One region of the Kitasatospora sp. NPDC088160 genome, then DNA from elsewhere that is predicted to be linked to it. Evidence: riboswitches for the same ligand, from Rfam matches in the RefSeq annotation. Region 1 holds a riboswitch; the other holds the start of a gene.
What was found. Region 1 has a riboswitch for cyclic di-AMP ahead of ACIOGZ_RS02350 (transglycosylase family protein). Riboswitches for the same ligand answer to the same signal wherever they lie in the genome.
Positions count from the first base shown of each region.

Region 2: another riboswitch for cyclic di-AMP. It lies ahead of ACIOGZ_RS01530 (glycoside hydrolase family 16 protein); the one in region 1 lies ahead of ACIOGZ_RS02350 (transglycosylase family protein).

Region 1 covers NZ_JBIUSS010000001.1:556,171-563,508, forward strand. The annotation lists gene ACIOGZ_RS02335 (carbohydrate ABC transporter permease) at 1-379, shown strand, start outside; gene ACIOGZ_RS02340 (glycoside hydrolase family 13 protein) at 417-2,135, shown strand; gene ACIOGZ_RS02345 (LacI family DNA-binding transcriptional regulator) at 2,161-3,180, shown strand; gene ACIOGZ_RS02350 (transglycosylase family protein) at 3,290-4,696, opposite strand; cyclic di-AMP (ydaO/yuaA leader) riboswitch at 4,683-4,843, opposite strand; gene ACIOGZ_RS02355 (hypothetical protein) at 5,278-6,255, opposite strand; gene ACIOGZ_RS02360 (DUF397 domain-containing protein) at 6,815-7,078, shown strand.
Region 2 covers NZ_JBIUSS010000001.1:359,419-366,756, reverse strand. The annotation lists gene aceB (malate synthase A) at 1-294, opposite strand, end outside; gene ACIOGZ_RS01540 (IclR family transcriptional regulator) at 483-1,280, shown strand; gene ACIOGZ_RS01535 (hypothetical protein) at 1,630-2,115, shown strand; gene ACIOGZ_RS01530 (glycoside hydrolase family 16 protein) at 2,135-3,469, opposite strand; cyclic di-AMP (ydaO/yuaA leader) riboswitch at 3,472-3,638, opposite strand; gene ACIOGZ_RS01525 (lipase) at 3,873-5,210, opposite strand; gene ACIOGZ_RS01520 (MoaF-related domain-containing protein) at 5,420-5,749, shown strand; gene ACIOGZ_RS01515 (alpha/beta hydrolase-fold protein) at 5,843-6,985, opposite strand; gene ACIOGZ_RS01510 (TetR family transcriptional regulator) at 7,173-7,338, opposite strand, start outside.

The sequences.
Region 1 (7,338 bases):
GTACTGCGCGTGGCTGCTGAAGGGCTACTTCGACACCATCCCGGTGGAGATCGACGAGGCCGGCCGGGTCGACGGGCTCAGCCCGTTCGGCACCTTCTGGCGGCTGGTGCTGCCGCTCGCCCGCCCGGGCCTGGCGGTGGCCGCCTTCTACTCCTTCCTCACGTACTGGGCCGAGGTGCCGTTCGCCTCCACCTTCATGCTCAGCTCCGACAAGTACACGCTGGCCGTGGGCCTGCAGACCTTCGTCAGCGAGCACGACGCCCAGTGGAACCTGATGGCCGCGACCGCCGTGCTGATCGCGATCCCGTCGGCAGCCTTCTTCTACCTGGTGCAGCGCCACCTGGTCACCGGTCTGACCGCCGGTGCCTCCAAGTCGTAACGCTCCTCGCTCCTCTAGTCCCCAAGGGATACCGTCCATGACCCAGAACCTGGCCGACACCTCCCGGCCTGCCGCCGACGCCGCCGCCCACGAGGCGGTCACCCCGGCTCCTGCGACTGGCGGCGCGTCCAGAGGCTGGTGGCGGGACGCGGTCATCTACCAGGTGTACCCGCGCAGCTTCGCCGACTCCAACGGCGACGGCATGGGTGACCTGCCCGGCATCCGCAGCCGCCTGCCGTACCTGCGCGACCTCGGCGTGGACGCGGTCTGGCTGTCGCCGTTCTACGCCTCGCCGCAGGCGGACGCGGGCTACGACGTCGCCGACTACCGCGCCGTGGACCCGATGTTCGGCAGCCTGCTGGACGCTGACGCGCTCATCCGGGACGCCCACCAGCTGGGGCTGCGGATCATCGTCGACCTCGTCCCGAACCACTCCTCGGACCAGCACGAGTGGTTCCAGCGCGCCCTGCGCGAGGGCCCCGAGTCCCCGCTGCGCGAGCGGTACCACTTCCGCCCCGGCAAGGGCGAGAACGGCGAACTGCCGCCCAACGACTGGGAGTCCATCTTCGGCGGCCCGGCCTGGACCCGCAGCGAGAACCCGGACGGCACCCCCGGCGACTGGTACCTGCACCTGTTCGCCCCCGAGCAGCCCGACTTCAACTGGGAGAACCGGGCCGTCGCCGACGAGTTCCGCTCGATCCTGCGGTTCTGGCTCGACATGGGTGTCGACGGCTTCCGCATCGACGTCGCCCACGGCCTGGTGAAGGCCCCCGGCCTGCCCGACCTCGGCGGCTCCGACCAGCTCAAGCTGCTCGGCAACGACGTCATGCCGTTCTTCGACCAGGACGGCGTGCACGAGATCTACCGCAGCTGGCGCAAGATCCTCGACGAGTACCCGGGCCAGCGGATCGGCGTCGCCGAGGCCTGGACCCCGACCGTCCAGCGCACCGCCAACTACGTGCGCCCCGATGAGCTGCACCAGGCCTTCAACTTCCAGTACCTGGGCACCGGTTGGGACGCCGCCGCGCTGCGCGAGGTGATCGACGTCTCGCTCGACTCGATGCGCCCGGTCGACGCCCCGACCACCTGGGTGCTGTCCAACCACGACGTCACCCGGCACGCCACCCGCTTCGCCAACCCGCCCGGCCTCGGCACCCAGATCCGCACGCCCGGCGACCGCGAGCTCGGCCTGCGCCGCGCCCGCGCCGCCACCCTGCTGATGCTCGCGCTGCCCGGCTCCGCGTACATCTACCAGGGCGAGGAACTCGGTCTGCCGGACGTCACCGACCTGCCGGACGAGGTCCGCCAGGACCCGTCGTTCTTCCGCAAGGCCGGGCAGGACGGCTACCGCGACGGCTGCCGCGTCCCGATCCCGTGGTCCGGCACCGAGGCCCCGTACGGCTTCGGCCCGGTCGCCGGCGGGCCGTCCTGGCTGCCGCAGCCGGCCGAGTGGGCCGAGCTGAGCGTCGAGGCGCAGACCGGCGACCCGGCGTCCACCCTGGAGCTGTACCGCAGCGCGCTCGCCGTCCGCCGCTCCCAGGACGACCTCGGCGCCGGGACGGCCGTGGAGTGGCTGGAGGGCCCCGAGGGGACCCTGACGTTCCGCCGCGGCTCCTTCGTCTGCACCGTCAACGCCACGGACGAGCCGGTCCGGATAGCGGCGCCCGGAAAGCTGCTGCTCTCCTCGGTGGAGCTGGTGGTCGACGGCAGCGAGACGGTGCTCGCGCCGGACAGCACCGGCTGGTGGGCGGTCTGACGTGGTTGCAATAGGCTCTGGGACCGTGACTACGGCGCGACTCTCAGACATCGCGGCGCAGGCGGGGGTCAGCGAAGCCACCGTCTCCCGCGTACTCAACGGCAAGGCGAACGTCTCCGCCGCCACCCGGCAGACCGTGCTGGCGGCGCTCGACGTGCTCGGCTACGAGCGGCCGACCCGACTGCGCCAGCGCAGCGCCGGCCTGATCGGGCTGATCACGCCGGAGCTGAGCAACCCGATCTTCCCCGCACTGGCCCAGGTGATCGAGCAGGTGCTCAGCCGGCACGGGTACACCCCGGTGCTGTGCACCCAGACACCGGGCGGGTCCACCGAGGACGAACTGGTCGAGATGCTGGTCGACCGGGGCGTGGCGGGCATCGTCTTCGTCTCCGGGCTGCACGCCGACTCCACCGCCGACCTCGACCGCTACGCCCGGCTGACCGGGCGAGGGGTGCCGTTCGTGCTGATCAACGGCTACAGCGAGCGGATCGACGCGCCGTTCATCTCGCCGGACGACCGGGCCGCGATGTGGATGGCCGTCCAGCACCTGGCCGAACTCGGGCACGAGCGGATCGGGCTGGCGGTCGGGCAGCGGCGGTACGTGCCGGTGCTGCGCAAGATCGAGGGCTTCACGGCGGCGATGCGCGAGGTGCTGGGACGGAGCCAGGAGGAGGCCGAGGAACTCGTCCACCACACGCTGTTCAGCGTGGAGGGCGGGCACGCGGCGGCCGGCGCGCTGCTGGACAAGGGCTGCACGGCGATCGTCTGCGGCAGCGACATGATGGCGCTCGGGGCGATCCGGGCGGTGCGGCAGCGTGGGCTGTCGGTGCCGCACGACGTCTCGGTGGTCGGCTTCGACGACTCGCCGCTGATCGCCTTCACCGAGCCGCCGCTGACCACGATCCGCCAGCCGGTCGAGGCGATGGCGACCGCGGCGGTGGACGCGCTGCTGGAGGAGGTCGGCGGAAACGCCGTCCAGCGCGGGGAGTTCATGTTCCAGCCGGAGCTGGTCATGCGTGGGTCCACGGGGGCCTGCGCGCGCTGAGGACGGTCAACGGACGGGCCCCGGAGAGCAGTTGCTCTCCGGGGTCCGTTGTGTGCCGCCCGGGTGCCGGGTCAGCCGTCAGTTGTCGGCTGTCACCCGTCGGTCGTGCTCAGACCCGGCCGGCGAAGTCCGGCGCCCAGTTGGCGACGGTCTGCAGGCGCACGCCCGAGCTCGGGTTGGCGGCCTCGACGTACTGGCCGCCGCCGATGTAGATCGCGACGTGGTAGACGCCGGAGTTCTGGCCGTTGTTGGACCAGAACAGCAGGTCGCCCGCCTGCAGGCTGTCCAGCGAGACGCGGGTGCTGGCGGCGGCCTGGTCGGCGGCGACGCGCGGGACGGAGACGCCCGCGGCGCGCAGCGCGGCCTGGGTCAGGCCGGAGCAGTCCCAGCCGCCGTTGCCGGTACCGCCGTAGACGTACGCCTGGCCGACCTTCGACTGGGCGAAGGAGACCGCGGCGGCCATGCTGCCGGTGGCGGCCGGGGTCTGAGCCGGGGTCTGAGCCTGGGCGGCCGGCTTGGAGGCCGGCTTGGAGGCCGGCTTGGTGGCCGGGGCCTGGGGCTGGGCGGCCGGCTTGGCGCTCGCGACAGCGCCGTTGGAGGTCTGGCCGGACTTCTGCGAGCGGTCGAACCAGGTGAAGTCCGAGCCGGACGTGGCCGACGAGCCGGAGCCGGACCGGTCGGCCTGAGCCGACTGCTGGGCCTGGCCGCCGTCCTTGAACGAGAGGCGCTGGCCCGGGTAGATGGAGTCCGGGCCCTCGGTCAGGGTGCCGCGGTTGAGTTCGTACAGCCGCTGCCAGCCGCCCTGGAGGTTGTGCTTGTCGGCGATCGAGGACAGCCAGTCGCCGGAGGCGACGGTGTAGTCGTCGGCCTGGGGCTGGGCGCTGTTCCGGGCCTGGCTCTGGCCCTTCTGGGCCGAGGTGCCGTTGGTGGAGTCGGCGGGGGCCTGCGCCTGGTCCTGGGCCGGTGCGGCCGGCTTGGCGGGCTTCGCGGCCGGGGCCGGGGTCTGGGTCTGCGCGGGCTTGGCGGCCGGGGCGGCCGGCTTCGCGGCGGGCTTGGTGGCGGTCGAACCGGCAGCCGAGCCGGTGGTCGAGCCGGCCGAGGTGTCGACGGCGGCCGGGGTGCCGCCCTTGGTCAGGCCGGCCTGGACCGAGCACACCGGCCAGGCGCCGGGGCCCTGCGAGGCGAGGACCTTCTCGGCGACGGCGATCTGCTGGTCCTTGGTGGCCTGGTTGGCCTGGGGGGCGTAGGCGGTGCCGCCGAAGGCGGCCCAGGTGCTGGAGGTGAACTGCAGGCCGCCGTAGAAGCCGTTGCCGGTGTTGATGCTCCAGTTGCCGGTGCTCTCGCACTGGGCGACCTTGTCCCAGGTGGCGACGGAGGCGGCGGAGGCGGTGCCGGAGGTGAGGCAGGGGATGGTGAGGCCGACGCCCGCGACGCCGACGGCGGCGATCACGCGTCGGGTACGACTGGACAGACGGGTGCCGTTGGTGGGCAGCATGAAGACGCAGTCCTCTCCCACGCCTGCGAGGTGAGCTGTCGGATTCGGGCTGGAGTTGCCCGGCCGCGCTGTGGGCGCGGCTTCACCCCTAGCCCTGGATCGTTCCGGGGAACGGTCCGGGGCGACTTACCTGTGGGTCCCCCGCTCCTGCCGTGGTGCGTTTTCGCGCTGCCAGGACATCCGACGGCAGGACTCGGCGTCGCGGATGAACTGGGTTCGTGTGGCCACGAACGGGGAGCACGTTAAGCAGACTTAAGTTCAAACTGCAAACACCTGTGACGCGCATCACGGTTTGGCGAGAACGGTCGTTCCCCTCACTTGTCATGATCGGAAATGACCGATTTCCGGCAACGCTGCGAAGGGTGCGCGCAACTGTCTGCGTTTCAGGAGGCGGGTGACGGTGGGTCGGGTCGCCCGGGGGCCTGCCCGCCGGGAGAGCGGCGTGTCCGCACTGTGGCCGTCGGGGGGTGCGTCGAGCGATGGTGAACAAATGCGGATAGAACGGACATCACACCTATTCGTCCTTTAACTCCCTTACGGGACAAGCGGGAAGGGCCCGGAACGGCTACGTTCCGGGCCCTTCACACGTGCGGTGACCGCTACTACTGGCCGGCCGACTCCTCGGCGGCGGCGTGAGCGGCGTGAGCGGCGCGACCACCCCGGCCGGAGTGGTCGGCGTGGGTGCCCTCGGCGGCCTCCGCCGCCTCGGCCTCGGCCTGCGCCAGGGCCTCGGGGGAGGGCGCCGGCAGCGCGGCCAGGTAGGTGGAGGCGATCAGCTGGCCGACCGTCGGGTAGGCGCCCAGCGGCGCCGCGGACGGGCAGCCGGTCTCCTCGGCGGCCGTGGCGAGCAGCTCGGAGTCGGCCTCCGGCCCGATCACCAGCGGGGCCAGCGCCGGGCGCTGGGAGCCGGTCTCCTTGAGGTGGTTGACGGCCGCGGCGACCGAGCCCGGCACGTCGAGCGCGGCGGGCACGACCGGGACGGCCAGCCGGGCCGCCAGCAGGACACCGGTGATGCCGGCAGCGGCAGCGGCCTCCTCGCCGCCGACGGTGGTCAGCACGACGCCGTCCGCGGCGGTCGCGATGGCGAACAGCCGGGCCCGGTCGGCACGCGCCAGGCCGGCCTCGGACAGGCGCACGTGCACGGCCTCGGCGAGCAGCGGGTGCGGGCCGAGCACGTCGGTGACGGGGGCTCCGTACTCGGCGGCGAGGGCGTGGAGTTCGGTCAGGAATCCGTGCGGGCCGGGTACCAGCGGCACCAGGACCGGCGCGGGCAGGCCGGCCTCGGCGGCCATGGCCAGCAGTTCGGCGACGGTGCGGTCGTCGCTGTCGGCGCCCTGGGCGGCTTCGCCCGGGAGGTAGCCGACGGCGGTCTGGATGTCGCCCTGCTCGCTGCGGACGATCGACAGCAGCTCCTCGACGACCGAGCGGGACTCGGGCCCGGCGGTCGCGGGCACGGCGAGCACCAGGGCCGGGGATCCGGCCGGGATCTCGGGGCGCTCGGGGCGGCGGTGGCGCCCCCGCGCACGGGAGCCTGGAGTGCGGACGGGCAGTGGCGCGCCCGGGATGGCTGCGGTGCTCATGCCGGAGATCGTAGGACATCGGCCCGTCAGGCCTGCATTCGGCTGCCGTTCGAGTTTCACGTGGTCATGGCGGGTGCGCCGCGCTCCCGTCGTGTCCGTCCGGGCGGTTTGCCCGCAATCCGGACATATCTCACCCAGCCTTCGAGCGATCACCGCTGGTTGCCCTGACGTGTCCGACGGGGCGTCGAGTTGCTTCTGTGGCGCGTGAGATGTCTCACAGCCGGGAGGTCGCCTGACGGAGGGTCACGAAGGCGCGACTCCGGGCGTCTGAAGATCAACATTCAGCGGGGAATCGCTCACGGCCGGTTATCGAGAATCTGGCGATTCACTCGGCTATGTCCGTTTACGTACCGTCAGGAGAAGGGTCCGTGAAGAGTTCAGAACTGCCGGTGAAAGGCCTCGTGCACCTGCAATGTCCCGTGCTGATGCACGTGCACAGCAGCTATCATCGCGTCAAGTGAGGCGTTGTGCCGGGCCGGTACGGGGCCGGTCCGTTCGTTCGGCGGGTGCCGGGAGCGCCGCGCTGGACGACCACTCCGGAGCTCTTCGGGAGATTTCTATGCACGACTCGCAGGACACGTACGGCTCGTACGACACCTACAACGGGATGGCGGCCGCCGACCTCAAGGGGGTTGTCTGGCAGAAGAGCCTGCACAGCAACTCCCAGGGGAACTGCGTCGAGTTCGCGGCCCTGCCGGGGGGCGATGTGGCGATGCGCAACTCGCGCTTCCCGGAAGGTCCGGCGCTCATCTACACCCGGGCCGAGATCGCCGCCCTGCTGCTGGGGGCCAAGGACGGGGAGTTCGACCACCTGGCGGTCTGACCGGCCGCCGTCCTGCCATCGGGGGGCCGTCGTGGGTGCTGACACCGCGACGGCCTTTGTCTTGTCCGGGGCCGGTCCGGGGCCACATGACGGGCGCTCTCGTGGCGGGCGCTCTCGTGGCGGCCGTTCTCGCGGCCGACCGCGCGCAGGTGTGGCGGGTGGTCCCGCGCACGGCTGGGGGCCCGGACGTGGACGGGAGTCGGGCCGCCGGGGTGCCCGGCCGTCGGTCCGGCCGGCTCGTCCGGGAGACAGGCCCGGGA
Region 2 (7,338 bases), 200 kb from region 1:
GACCCGGCGGTCCTGGAGCGCGCGGGGCGCCTCGGCGACCTTCCAGTCGGCGGCCCGGACGTCGGCGGTGTCGGGGAGGAAGTCCAGCGTGCCGGCTCTGGCGATCTCCGCCCGGCGGGCCTTCCGCCCGGCCAGGAGCTCCTGTCGGCGCCCTTCGAAAGCGCGATGGAGGCCGACGACGAAGGCGACCGCCTCCGGAGTGAGCACCTCCTCCGCCCGGTGAACGCGCGGACCGGCGACAGTGACGACCGGAGCAGCGGGGGAGGCGCCGACGGGTCCCTGTTCTGTAGCCATGGGCAGGACACTCCTAAGCGGTTGAGCCTGGCGAAGGGAGCTCCGGTGGGAACTTCCTTGATCGGAACCCACCTGTCGGCGGGTTCGATTCTGTAAGGTGGAGACTAGTTTCCGCGATACAGAATTTCAACGGTTTGTTGATGTGATCGCCGGGACTCTACTCCTCCCCGACAGCGAAGGGAACGCCGGTGGTTTCGACCCCCGACACAGCATCGACGACCAGCCCGGACCGCGCGACCGGCGGCGTGCAGTCCGTCGAGCGCGCCTTCCAACTCCTGGAGGCGCTGGCCGACTCCGGCGGCGTGGCCACCCTCAGCGAGCTCTCCGCCAGCTCCGGCCTGCCGATGCCGACCATCCACCGCCTGGTTCGTACCCTCGTCCAGCAGGGCTATGTACGCCAGGACACCGCGCGTCGCTACACCCTCGGCCCCCGGCTGATCCGCCTCGGCGAGACGGCCGGCCGGCTGCTCGGCAGCTGGGCCCGCCCCTACCTGGCCGAACTCATGGAGGCCACCGGCGAGACCGCCAACCTGGCGGTGCTGGAGGGCGGCGAGGTGGTGTACGTCGGGCAGGTGCAGTCGCGGCGCTCGATGCGGATGTTCACCGAGGTCGGCCGACGGGTGCAGCCGCACTGCACGGGCGTCGGCAAGGCGCTGCTGGCCCAGCTCCCCGAGGACGAGGCGCGCGCCGTCCTGGGCCCCAACCCGCTGCCCGCGCACACCGAGTACACCGTCACCGACCCGCAGGAGCTGCTGCACCAGCTCGCCGAGGCTCGCGAGCGCGGCTACGTGGTCGACGACCAGGAGCAGGAGATCGGCGTCCGCTGCATCGCGCTCGCCGTACCGGGCGCGCCGACGCCCACCGCCCTGTCGGTGTCCGGCCCGGAGGCCCGTATCCGGGCCCTGGAGGAGCAGGCCGGCACGTCCTCGCTGGTGCCGGTGATGCACCACATCGCGACCCGGCTGGGGCAGGTCCTCGCACCCTGACCCGTCGCCACCGCCCGCTTCACGCACGGGAAGTCGATCCGGTCGACTTCCCGTACGTACGCTCCCCCGTTCGGGCGGACGCCGAGCGGGTTGCACCGGCCCCCGGCGCAGGCTCCGCCACCCTGGTGCGGACGCGGCCCGCAGCGGCGCGGGCGGCCGGGGCCCCGGGACAGGGTGGACGACGATGACGTACAGGCGTTCGACAATGCGAGGCGGGTCCGGGCAGGGCGGATCCAGGCGGGGCGGGTCCAGGCGGGGCGGGTCCAGGCGGGGCGGGTCCGGGCAGGCCAGCAGGCTCTGCGGATTCCGCGCGGCCTCGCTCGTCGCCGCGATGGCGGCCGGCTGTTCGGTGGCGACGCTGACCGCCGGCCCGTCCTGGGCGCTGCGGCGGCCCGAGCCCCGGCCGGCGGTGGACACGGCAGCCCCCACGGCGTCCCGCTCCGATCTGGAGGTGGTCCGGCTCGACCCGGACGCCGCCCCGCCCGGCGGCACCACCACCGTCCACGCCTTCATCGCCAACCGCGGCCCGGACACCACCGCCGCACCGTTCACCGTGCTGGTGACGCTGCCTCCCGGGGTCTCCCCAGTGGGCCCGTACTTCCCCGAGGACTGCGAGGTACGGCTCAACGGCCGACAGGTGCGCTGTGTCTTCCCGGCCGGACTGCCCCCGCTGCGCAGCGCGACCGCGCTGGTACCGGTGCACCTCTCCCCGGACCTGCGGATCGGCAAGCTCACCGGCGGCTCGGTCGCGGTGCGCGGCGTGGACGACCCGGACGAGGGGAACAACCGGCAGCCGTTCGACATCACGGTGGTCGAGACGGCTCCCGGTTCCTGACCCGGAAGCCCCGAAGGCCCTACCGGTACACGCGGACGTAGTCGGCGGCGAAGGTGATCGGGGCGGTGCCCTGCGGCGCCGGGTGGTACTTCCCCGCGCCGACCGACAGGTTGAGGATCAGGTACGCCGACCAGTTGGCGCCGACGCCCTTGCCGTCCGAGAACACCTTGGCGCCGTTGACGTACCAGTCCACCGAGGTGGCGCCGTAATAGGTGCCGATGGTCACCCACTGGTCCTTCGCGACGGCGCCGGCGTCGGTGTAGTACTTGGGGTTGCCGGGGTTGACGTGGTTGGTCAGCTCCAGCAGGTTCGGGTTGTCGGGGTGGTACTCGAAGGAGTCGACCTCCCCGTTGCCGTTCTTCCAGGTCCAGAAGGCCGGCCAGGCGCCGGAGCCGGACGGCAGCTTGACCCGGGTCTCGGCGTAGTCGCCGGTCCTGACCTGGAAGCCCTCGCTGGAGCCCTCGGTGGTCAGGAAGCCGGTGTTCCAGGCCTGCTTGCCGTTCTCCAGCGTGGTGGTGCCGGGCGCGGCGGTGAAGGTGGCGACCCCGTTCGCGACGCTGACGTTGTTCTTGTTCAGCAGGTCGAGCTTGTTGTCGTCCGGGTTGTGGTTGCCGTACTTGTACGCGGTGCTCTTGTCGCCGACCCAGCGCGAGCCCCAGCTGATCGGGCCGTTGAACTCGTCGGACCAGGTCAGCGACTTGCCGGCGACCGGGGATGCGGGGGTGCCGGCCGACGGGCTGGCGGTGGCGCTCGGGCTGCTCGGGCTCGGGCTGCTCGTCGGGGTCGGCTTCGCGGTGGGGGTCGCCGTCGGGGTCGGGGCGGGAGTCGGGGTCGGGGCGGGAGTCGGCTTCGTGGTGGGCGTCGGGGTCGGGGGCGGAGTCGGCGCCGGGGTGCTGGAGACCACCAGCTGCTGCGAGGCCAGGTTGTGCCAGGCCCCGCCGAGGTCCTGCCAGAAGCCGAACTGGGTGTACGTCCCGGCCGGCAGGGCGCGTGCGCCGCTGGTGAAGGACAGGCCGCTCGGGCAGATCTGCACATTGGAGGCGTTGCCCGGGAAGTCGAGGTTCGCACCGGCCGCGTTCCGGACGCCCACGCCGACGGTCTTCGCGGTGAAGCAGGCCGAGGAGTGGAGGGTCAGCGAGGCGGTGGCGGCCTGGTTGGCGACCATGGTCGCCGGGGCGAGCCGGTCCTGGGTGACGGTCGGGGCGGTGGCGGCCTGGGCGCCGGAGACGGCCGGCAGGCCGAGCAGTCCGGCGCCGGTGACGGCGAGCGCTCCGGTGACGGCGAGGGCGGCGTTGCGGCCCCGGTGGGAGGGGCGGGCGTGGCGCGGCGCGCGGCGCCGGGCAGGCTGGTGCATGGCAGTGTCCTCTGCGACGCCTGCGAGGTGAGCTGTCGGATTCGGGCTGAGGCAGCCCGGCCGCCGGTGGAAGCGGCTTCACCCCTAGCCACGGCCCGCACGCGGGAGCGTACGGGCCGGGCGCTGACCTTGGTTCCCCCGCTCCCGTCCGCTGTGGTGCTCGGTTGCCGGCCGGCGGGTGGACAGGACTCGGCGTCCCGGCGGCGGGGGTCCGCGAGGGCGGACGACGGTTGCAGGCTAGGCAGGCCGTCCGTGAACGGACAACCTGCTCGGGCCGGTTGTCGCACAGGTCACAGTGGTGTCGATCAACGACGCTGCGTGGTGGATCAGTTGGGACGGATCAGCGGAGCCGTCGAGCTGCCGAACGACGAATCGGCGAATCGGCGAATCGGCGGTCCACGGGTCAAGCGAGCCAGTTGTCGACCTGGCTCTCGGCCTCCGGTGCCCAGGCGAGTTCCAGGTGGTTGAGGCCGGTGAGCAGCCGGGTGCCGCCGATCGTCGCGATGCCGGTGGTGTCCAGGGCGCTCGCGGTGAACACGATGCCGTCGCTGGGCCCCCGGTTCTCGTTGAGCACGCCCGGGATGTCGGCGGACCCGCCCGCGAGCAGATAGGTGCGCACCGACGCGGGGACGCCCGCCTGTTGCAGCGGCGCGATCAGCGAACCGGCGTCGATCGCCGCCTGGATGCCCTGGCCGGAGGTGTAGAAGCCCTGGCCGCCGTAGTAGGTGGTCCACCAGTCCTGGGCGGTGCCGTCCACCCCGTACCGGCCGTCCCAGCGGGCGAGCAGCTGGCGCTGGCCCGGGTAGCAGTCGTAGCCGCCGGTGGGCAGCACGCCGAGGCAGGGCTGCGCCGTGTAGGTGCCGTAGCAGGTCATGTAGAGGTGCGGGGACGGCGCGTTGGCGGTGCCGCCGCAGGCCGGCCAGCTCGCGAGGTCGAACGACCAGCCGTGCGCGTACACGTAGTCGAGCCCGCCGTTCGGGCCCCCGAGGGTGATCAGGCGGCGCACGTCGCCCGCGTAGGCCCGCCCCCAGGACGGGCGCACCGAGGACACGTACGCCCGGGCGGCGACCTCGCCCTTGCTCCAGGCCACCACGTCCACCTGGGGGACGCCGAGGCGGGCCCGGATCAGCGCGACGGCGTCGCCGACGGCCTGCGCCTGGAGCAGGTTGTCGCCCTGTTTGTGGGCGAAGCCGATGGCGAACACCCGGTGGCCGGTGCCGGCGAGGTACTGGGCGAGGCCGGTGGACGGGCAGGCGGAGGCACCGCAGGTGCCGCTCTCCCCCGGGTTCGCCCAGGCGCGGTCGGCGTTGTCGTTGGCGCCGTGGACCAGCAGCACGGGGGTCGGACGGCTACCGGTGTCCCAGCCGGTCGCCGAGTACAGCAGGAAGCGGCTGGAGGAGGGCTGGCCGGTGCCGCCGAAGTACGTCCGGCGGGCGCCGTCCTGGTCGCCGCGGCCGTCGGCCGGGTACTGCTCGGTACGGAAGCCGGGGGTGGTGTCGAGGTAGCGCTCGACCTTGGCCCAGCCGTTGCCGGGGGCGGGGAAGGCGGCTTCGAGGGCGAGCGGGGCGGTGGCCGCCTGGGCGGCGGTCTGGGCAGTGGCGGTCTGGGCGACGGTGGCCTGGGCGGGAGTGGGGGTGCCGAGGAGCAGCGCGGCGAGGGTGAGCAGGAGGGCGGACAACGCGGTGGGGGTGCGTCTGACGGCGGTGGGGGTGTGCCGCACGGGAGTGGGGGTGCGTCTCATGGGGGTGGACGGTAGGACCGGCCGCCGGCGGGCGCCCAGGTGCCCGCCGCACACCGCGCCGGCCTGCGCGGTGGCGGCCGGTGCCGTGGCGCACCGTCCACGGGTGCGCCCACCCGGCTCACCGGGTCGGATAAATTGGAGGTCCGACATCTTCCGCAGTGCACAAGACCGCCGTGCACGGCCCCACAGGAACGAGGTACCGCCCCACCATGACCGCGCCCCTGCCCGCCTTCGCCGGCCGCACCTACCTCTTCCGGGCCGACAACGGCGCGGCCTTCCGCAACACCTACTCGGCCGACGGCAGGCGGCTGCGCTGGGAGGGCCTCGGCGAGTCGGCGGGCCAGTGGGAGGACGTGCGGCTGCACGTCGCCGAGGTGGCGCCGGAGATCTACTTCATCAGCTGGACCGAGGAGAGCGGGATCACCGTCAGCCACGTGATGGACCTCGGCCGGCTGACGGTACGCGCCTTCTGGACGTACGAGGGCGAGGGCGGCCGGGTCGGCGAGCTGCACACCGGGACGCTGGAGCGGGTGGCCTGAGCCTCACCGCCCCCGCGCCCCCTCGCTGTCCGTCGGCTTACTCAGGCCGTCTGGGCAGACTGCCTGCTCAGACGGTCTGCTCAGACGGTCTGCTCAGGCGGCCTGGTTCGGGACCTTGAGGTGCTGGGACAGCCACTCCAGCGAGGACGGCAGCAGCGCGCTCCAGGTCTCGAAGTTGTGGCCGCCGTTCTCCAACATGCTGTAGGAGACCTTCATCGGGGACTGCACGGCGTCGACGAAGGCCTCGGTGTCGCGCCGGTAGTCGCCGTCGCCCTTCTTGGTGCCGGCCAGCAGCACGGACACCTTGGGCTGCGGCAGGTTCTTCAACCGCCACATCAGGTTGGCCTCGTCACGACGCTGCTTGCTGCCGCCGAACAGGTCGCCCGTGGTCGGGTCGTCGGCGGCGTCGTAGTAGGCGGAGAGCGCGACGGCGGTCGGAAAGACGTCCGGGTGGCGCATGGCCAGCTTGAGGGCGCAGTAGCCGCCGGTCGAGTTGCCCATGAAGGCCCAGGCCTGCGGGTCGGAGGAGACCCGGAAGCTCGCCTGGATCGCTGAAGGGACGTCCTTGGTGAAGTACGTGTCGGACTGCGCGCCGCCCGGAATGTCCTCGCACTCGGTGTCCTGCGGCAGGGCCGGCGAGGGGCGCATCAGCACCATGACGGTCGGCTGCATGTTGCCGTCCTGGAGCAACTTGAGCGCTGCGCCCGGGTAGTTGAACCGGGTGATCAGGTTCTCGGCGATCCCGGGGAAGCCGGTGCTGACGATCACCGCCGGGAACTGCCGCTGCGCGTACTCCGGTTGGAAGTACTGCGGCGGCAGGAAGACGTACCCCTCGGTGGACAGCCGGCTGGCCGCGCCGTCGATCCGCACCTTGCGGATCTCACCGGACTGGCTGGGCTCGCGGCCCATCGCGCCGCCGCCCTTGACGGAGGCGTGGCCGATCGTCTCCACGAGCAGCCGGCCGGACGCGTCCGCCTTGTTGTGGATCACCACCGGGCCGGTGTCACCGGTGCCCAGCAGGTCGTCCCAACTGCTGTAGAAGGCGAAGTAGTTGTTCGCCACCAGGCCGAGCGCGGCCAGCACCGCGAGCTGGGTGGCGAGCAGGGAGCCGATCCGGCCGAGCACCGCCTGCCAGGTCTGCTTGGCGAGTCTTGGCCACAGCCAGACCGTGCCGGCCGTCATCACGACGGCGATCAATACGGCCAGCGCCAACACCTTGTGGCTCGTCAGACCCATGTCCTACTTGCTCCCACGCCTCGAACTCCCCGCCCCCTCCGTCCAGGACATCCGAGGTGGTCACCCCGGTTCCCCCACCGGGGCGCGCGATCACCCACCCTAACGGGGCCGGGGAGGAGGAACAGATGACAGATGACAGCCGACAGATAACAGATAACAGATAACGAAATCTGTCAGCTGTTATCTGTCACCTGTTCGCGGCCGGGCGGGCCCAGCCCTCCCGCCCGTAGAGCCGCAGCCCCGCCGTGAGTTCGCGCATGCAGCGCGCACCGAGCTCCCGCGGGGAGCCCGGGCCGGTCGTGGGCGCGTCCGAGGCGGCCCATTCCTCCAGCGCGACCCGGATCGCGGCCGTC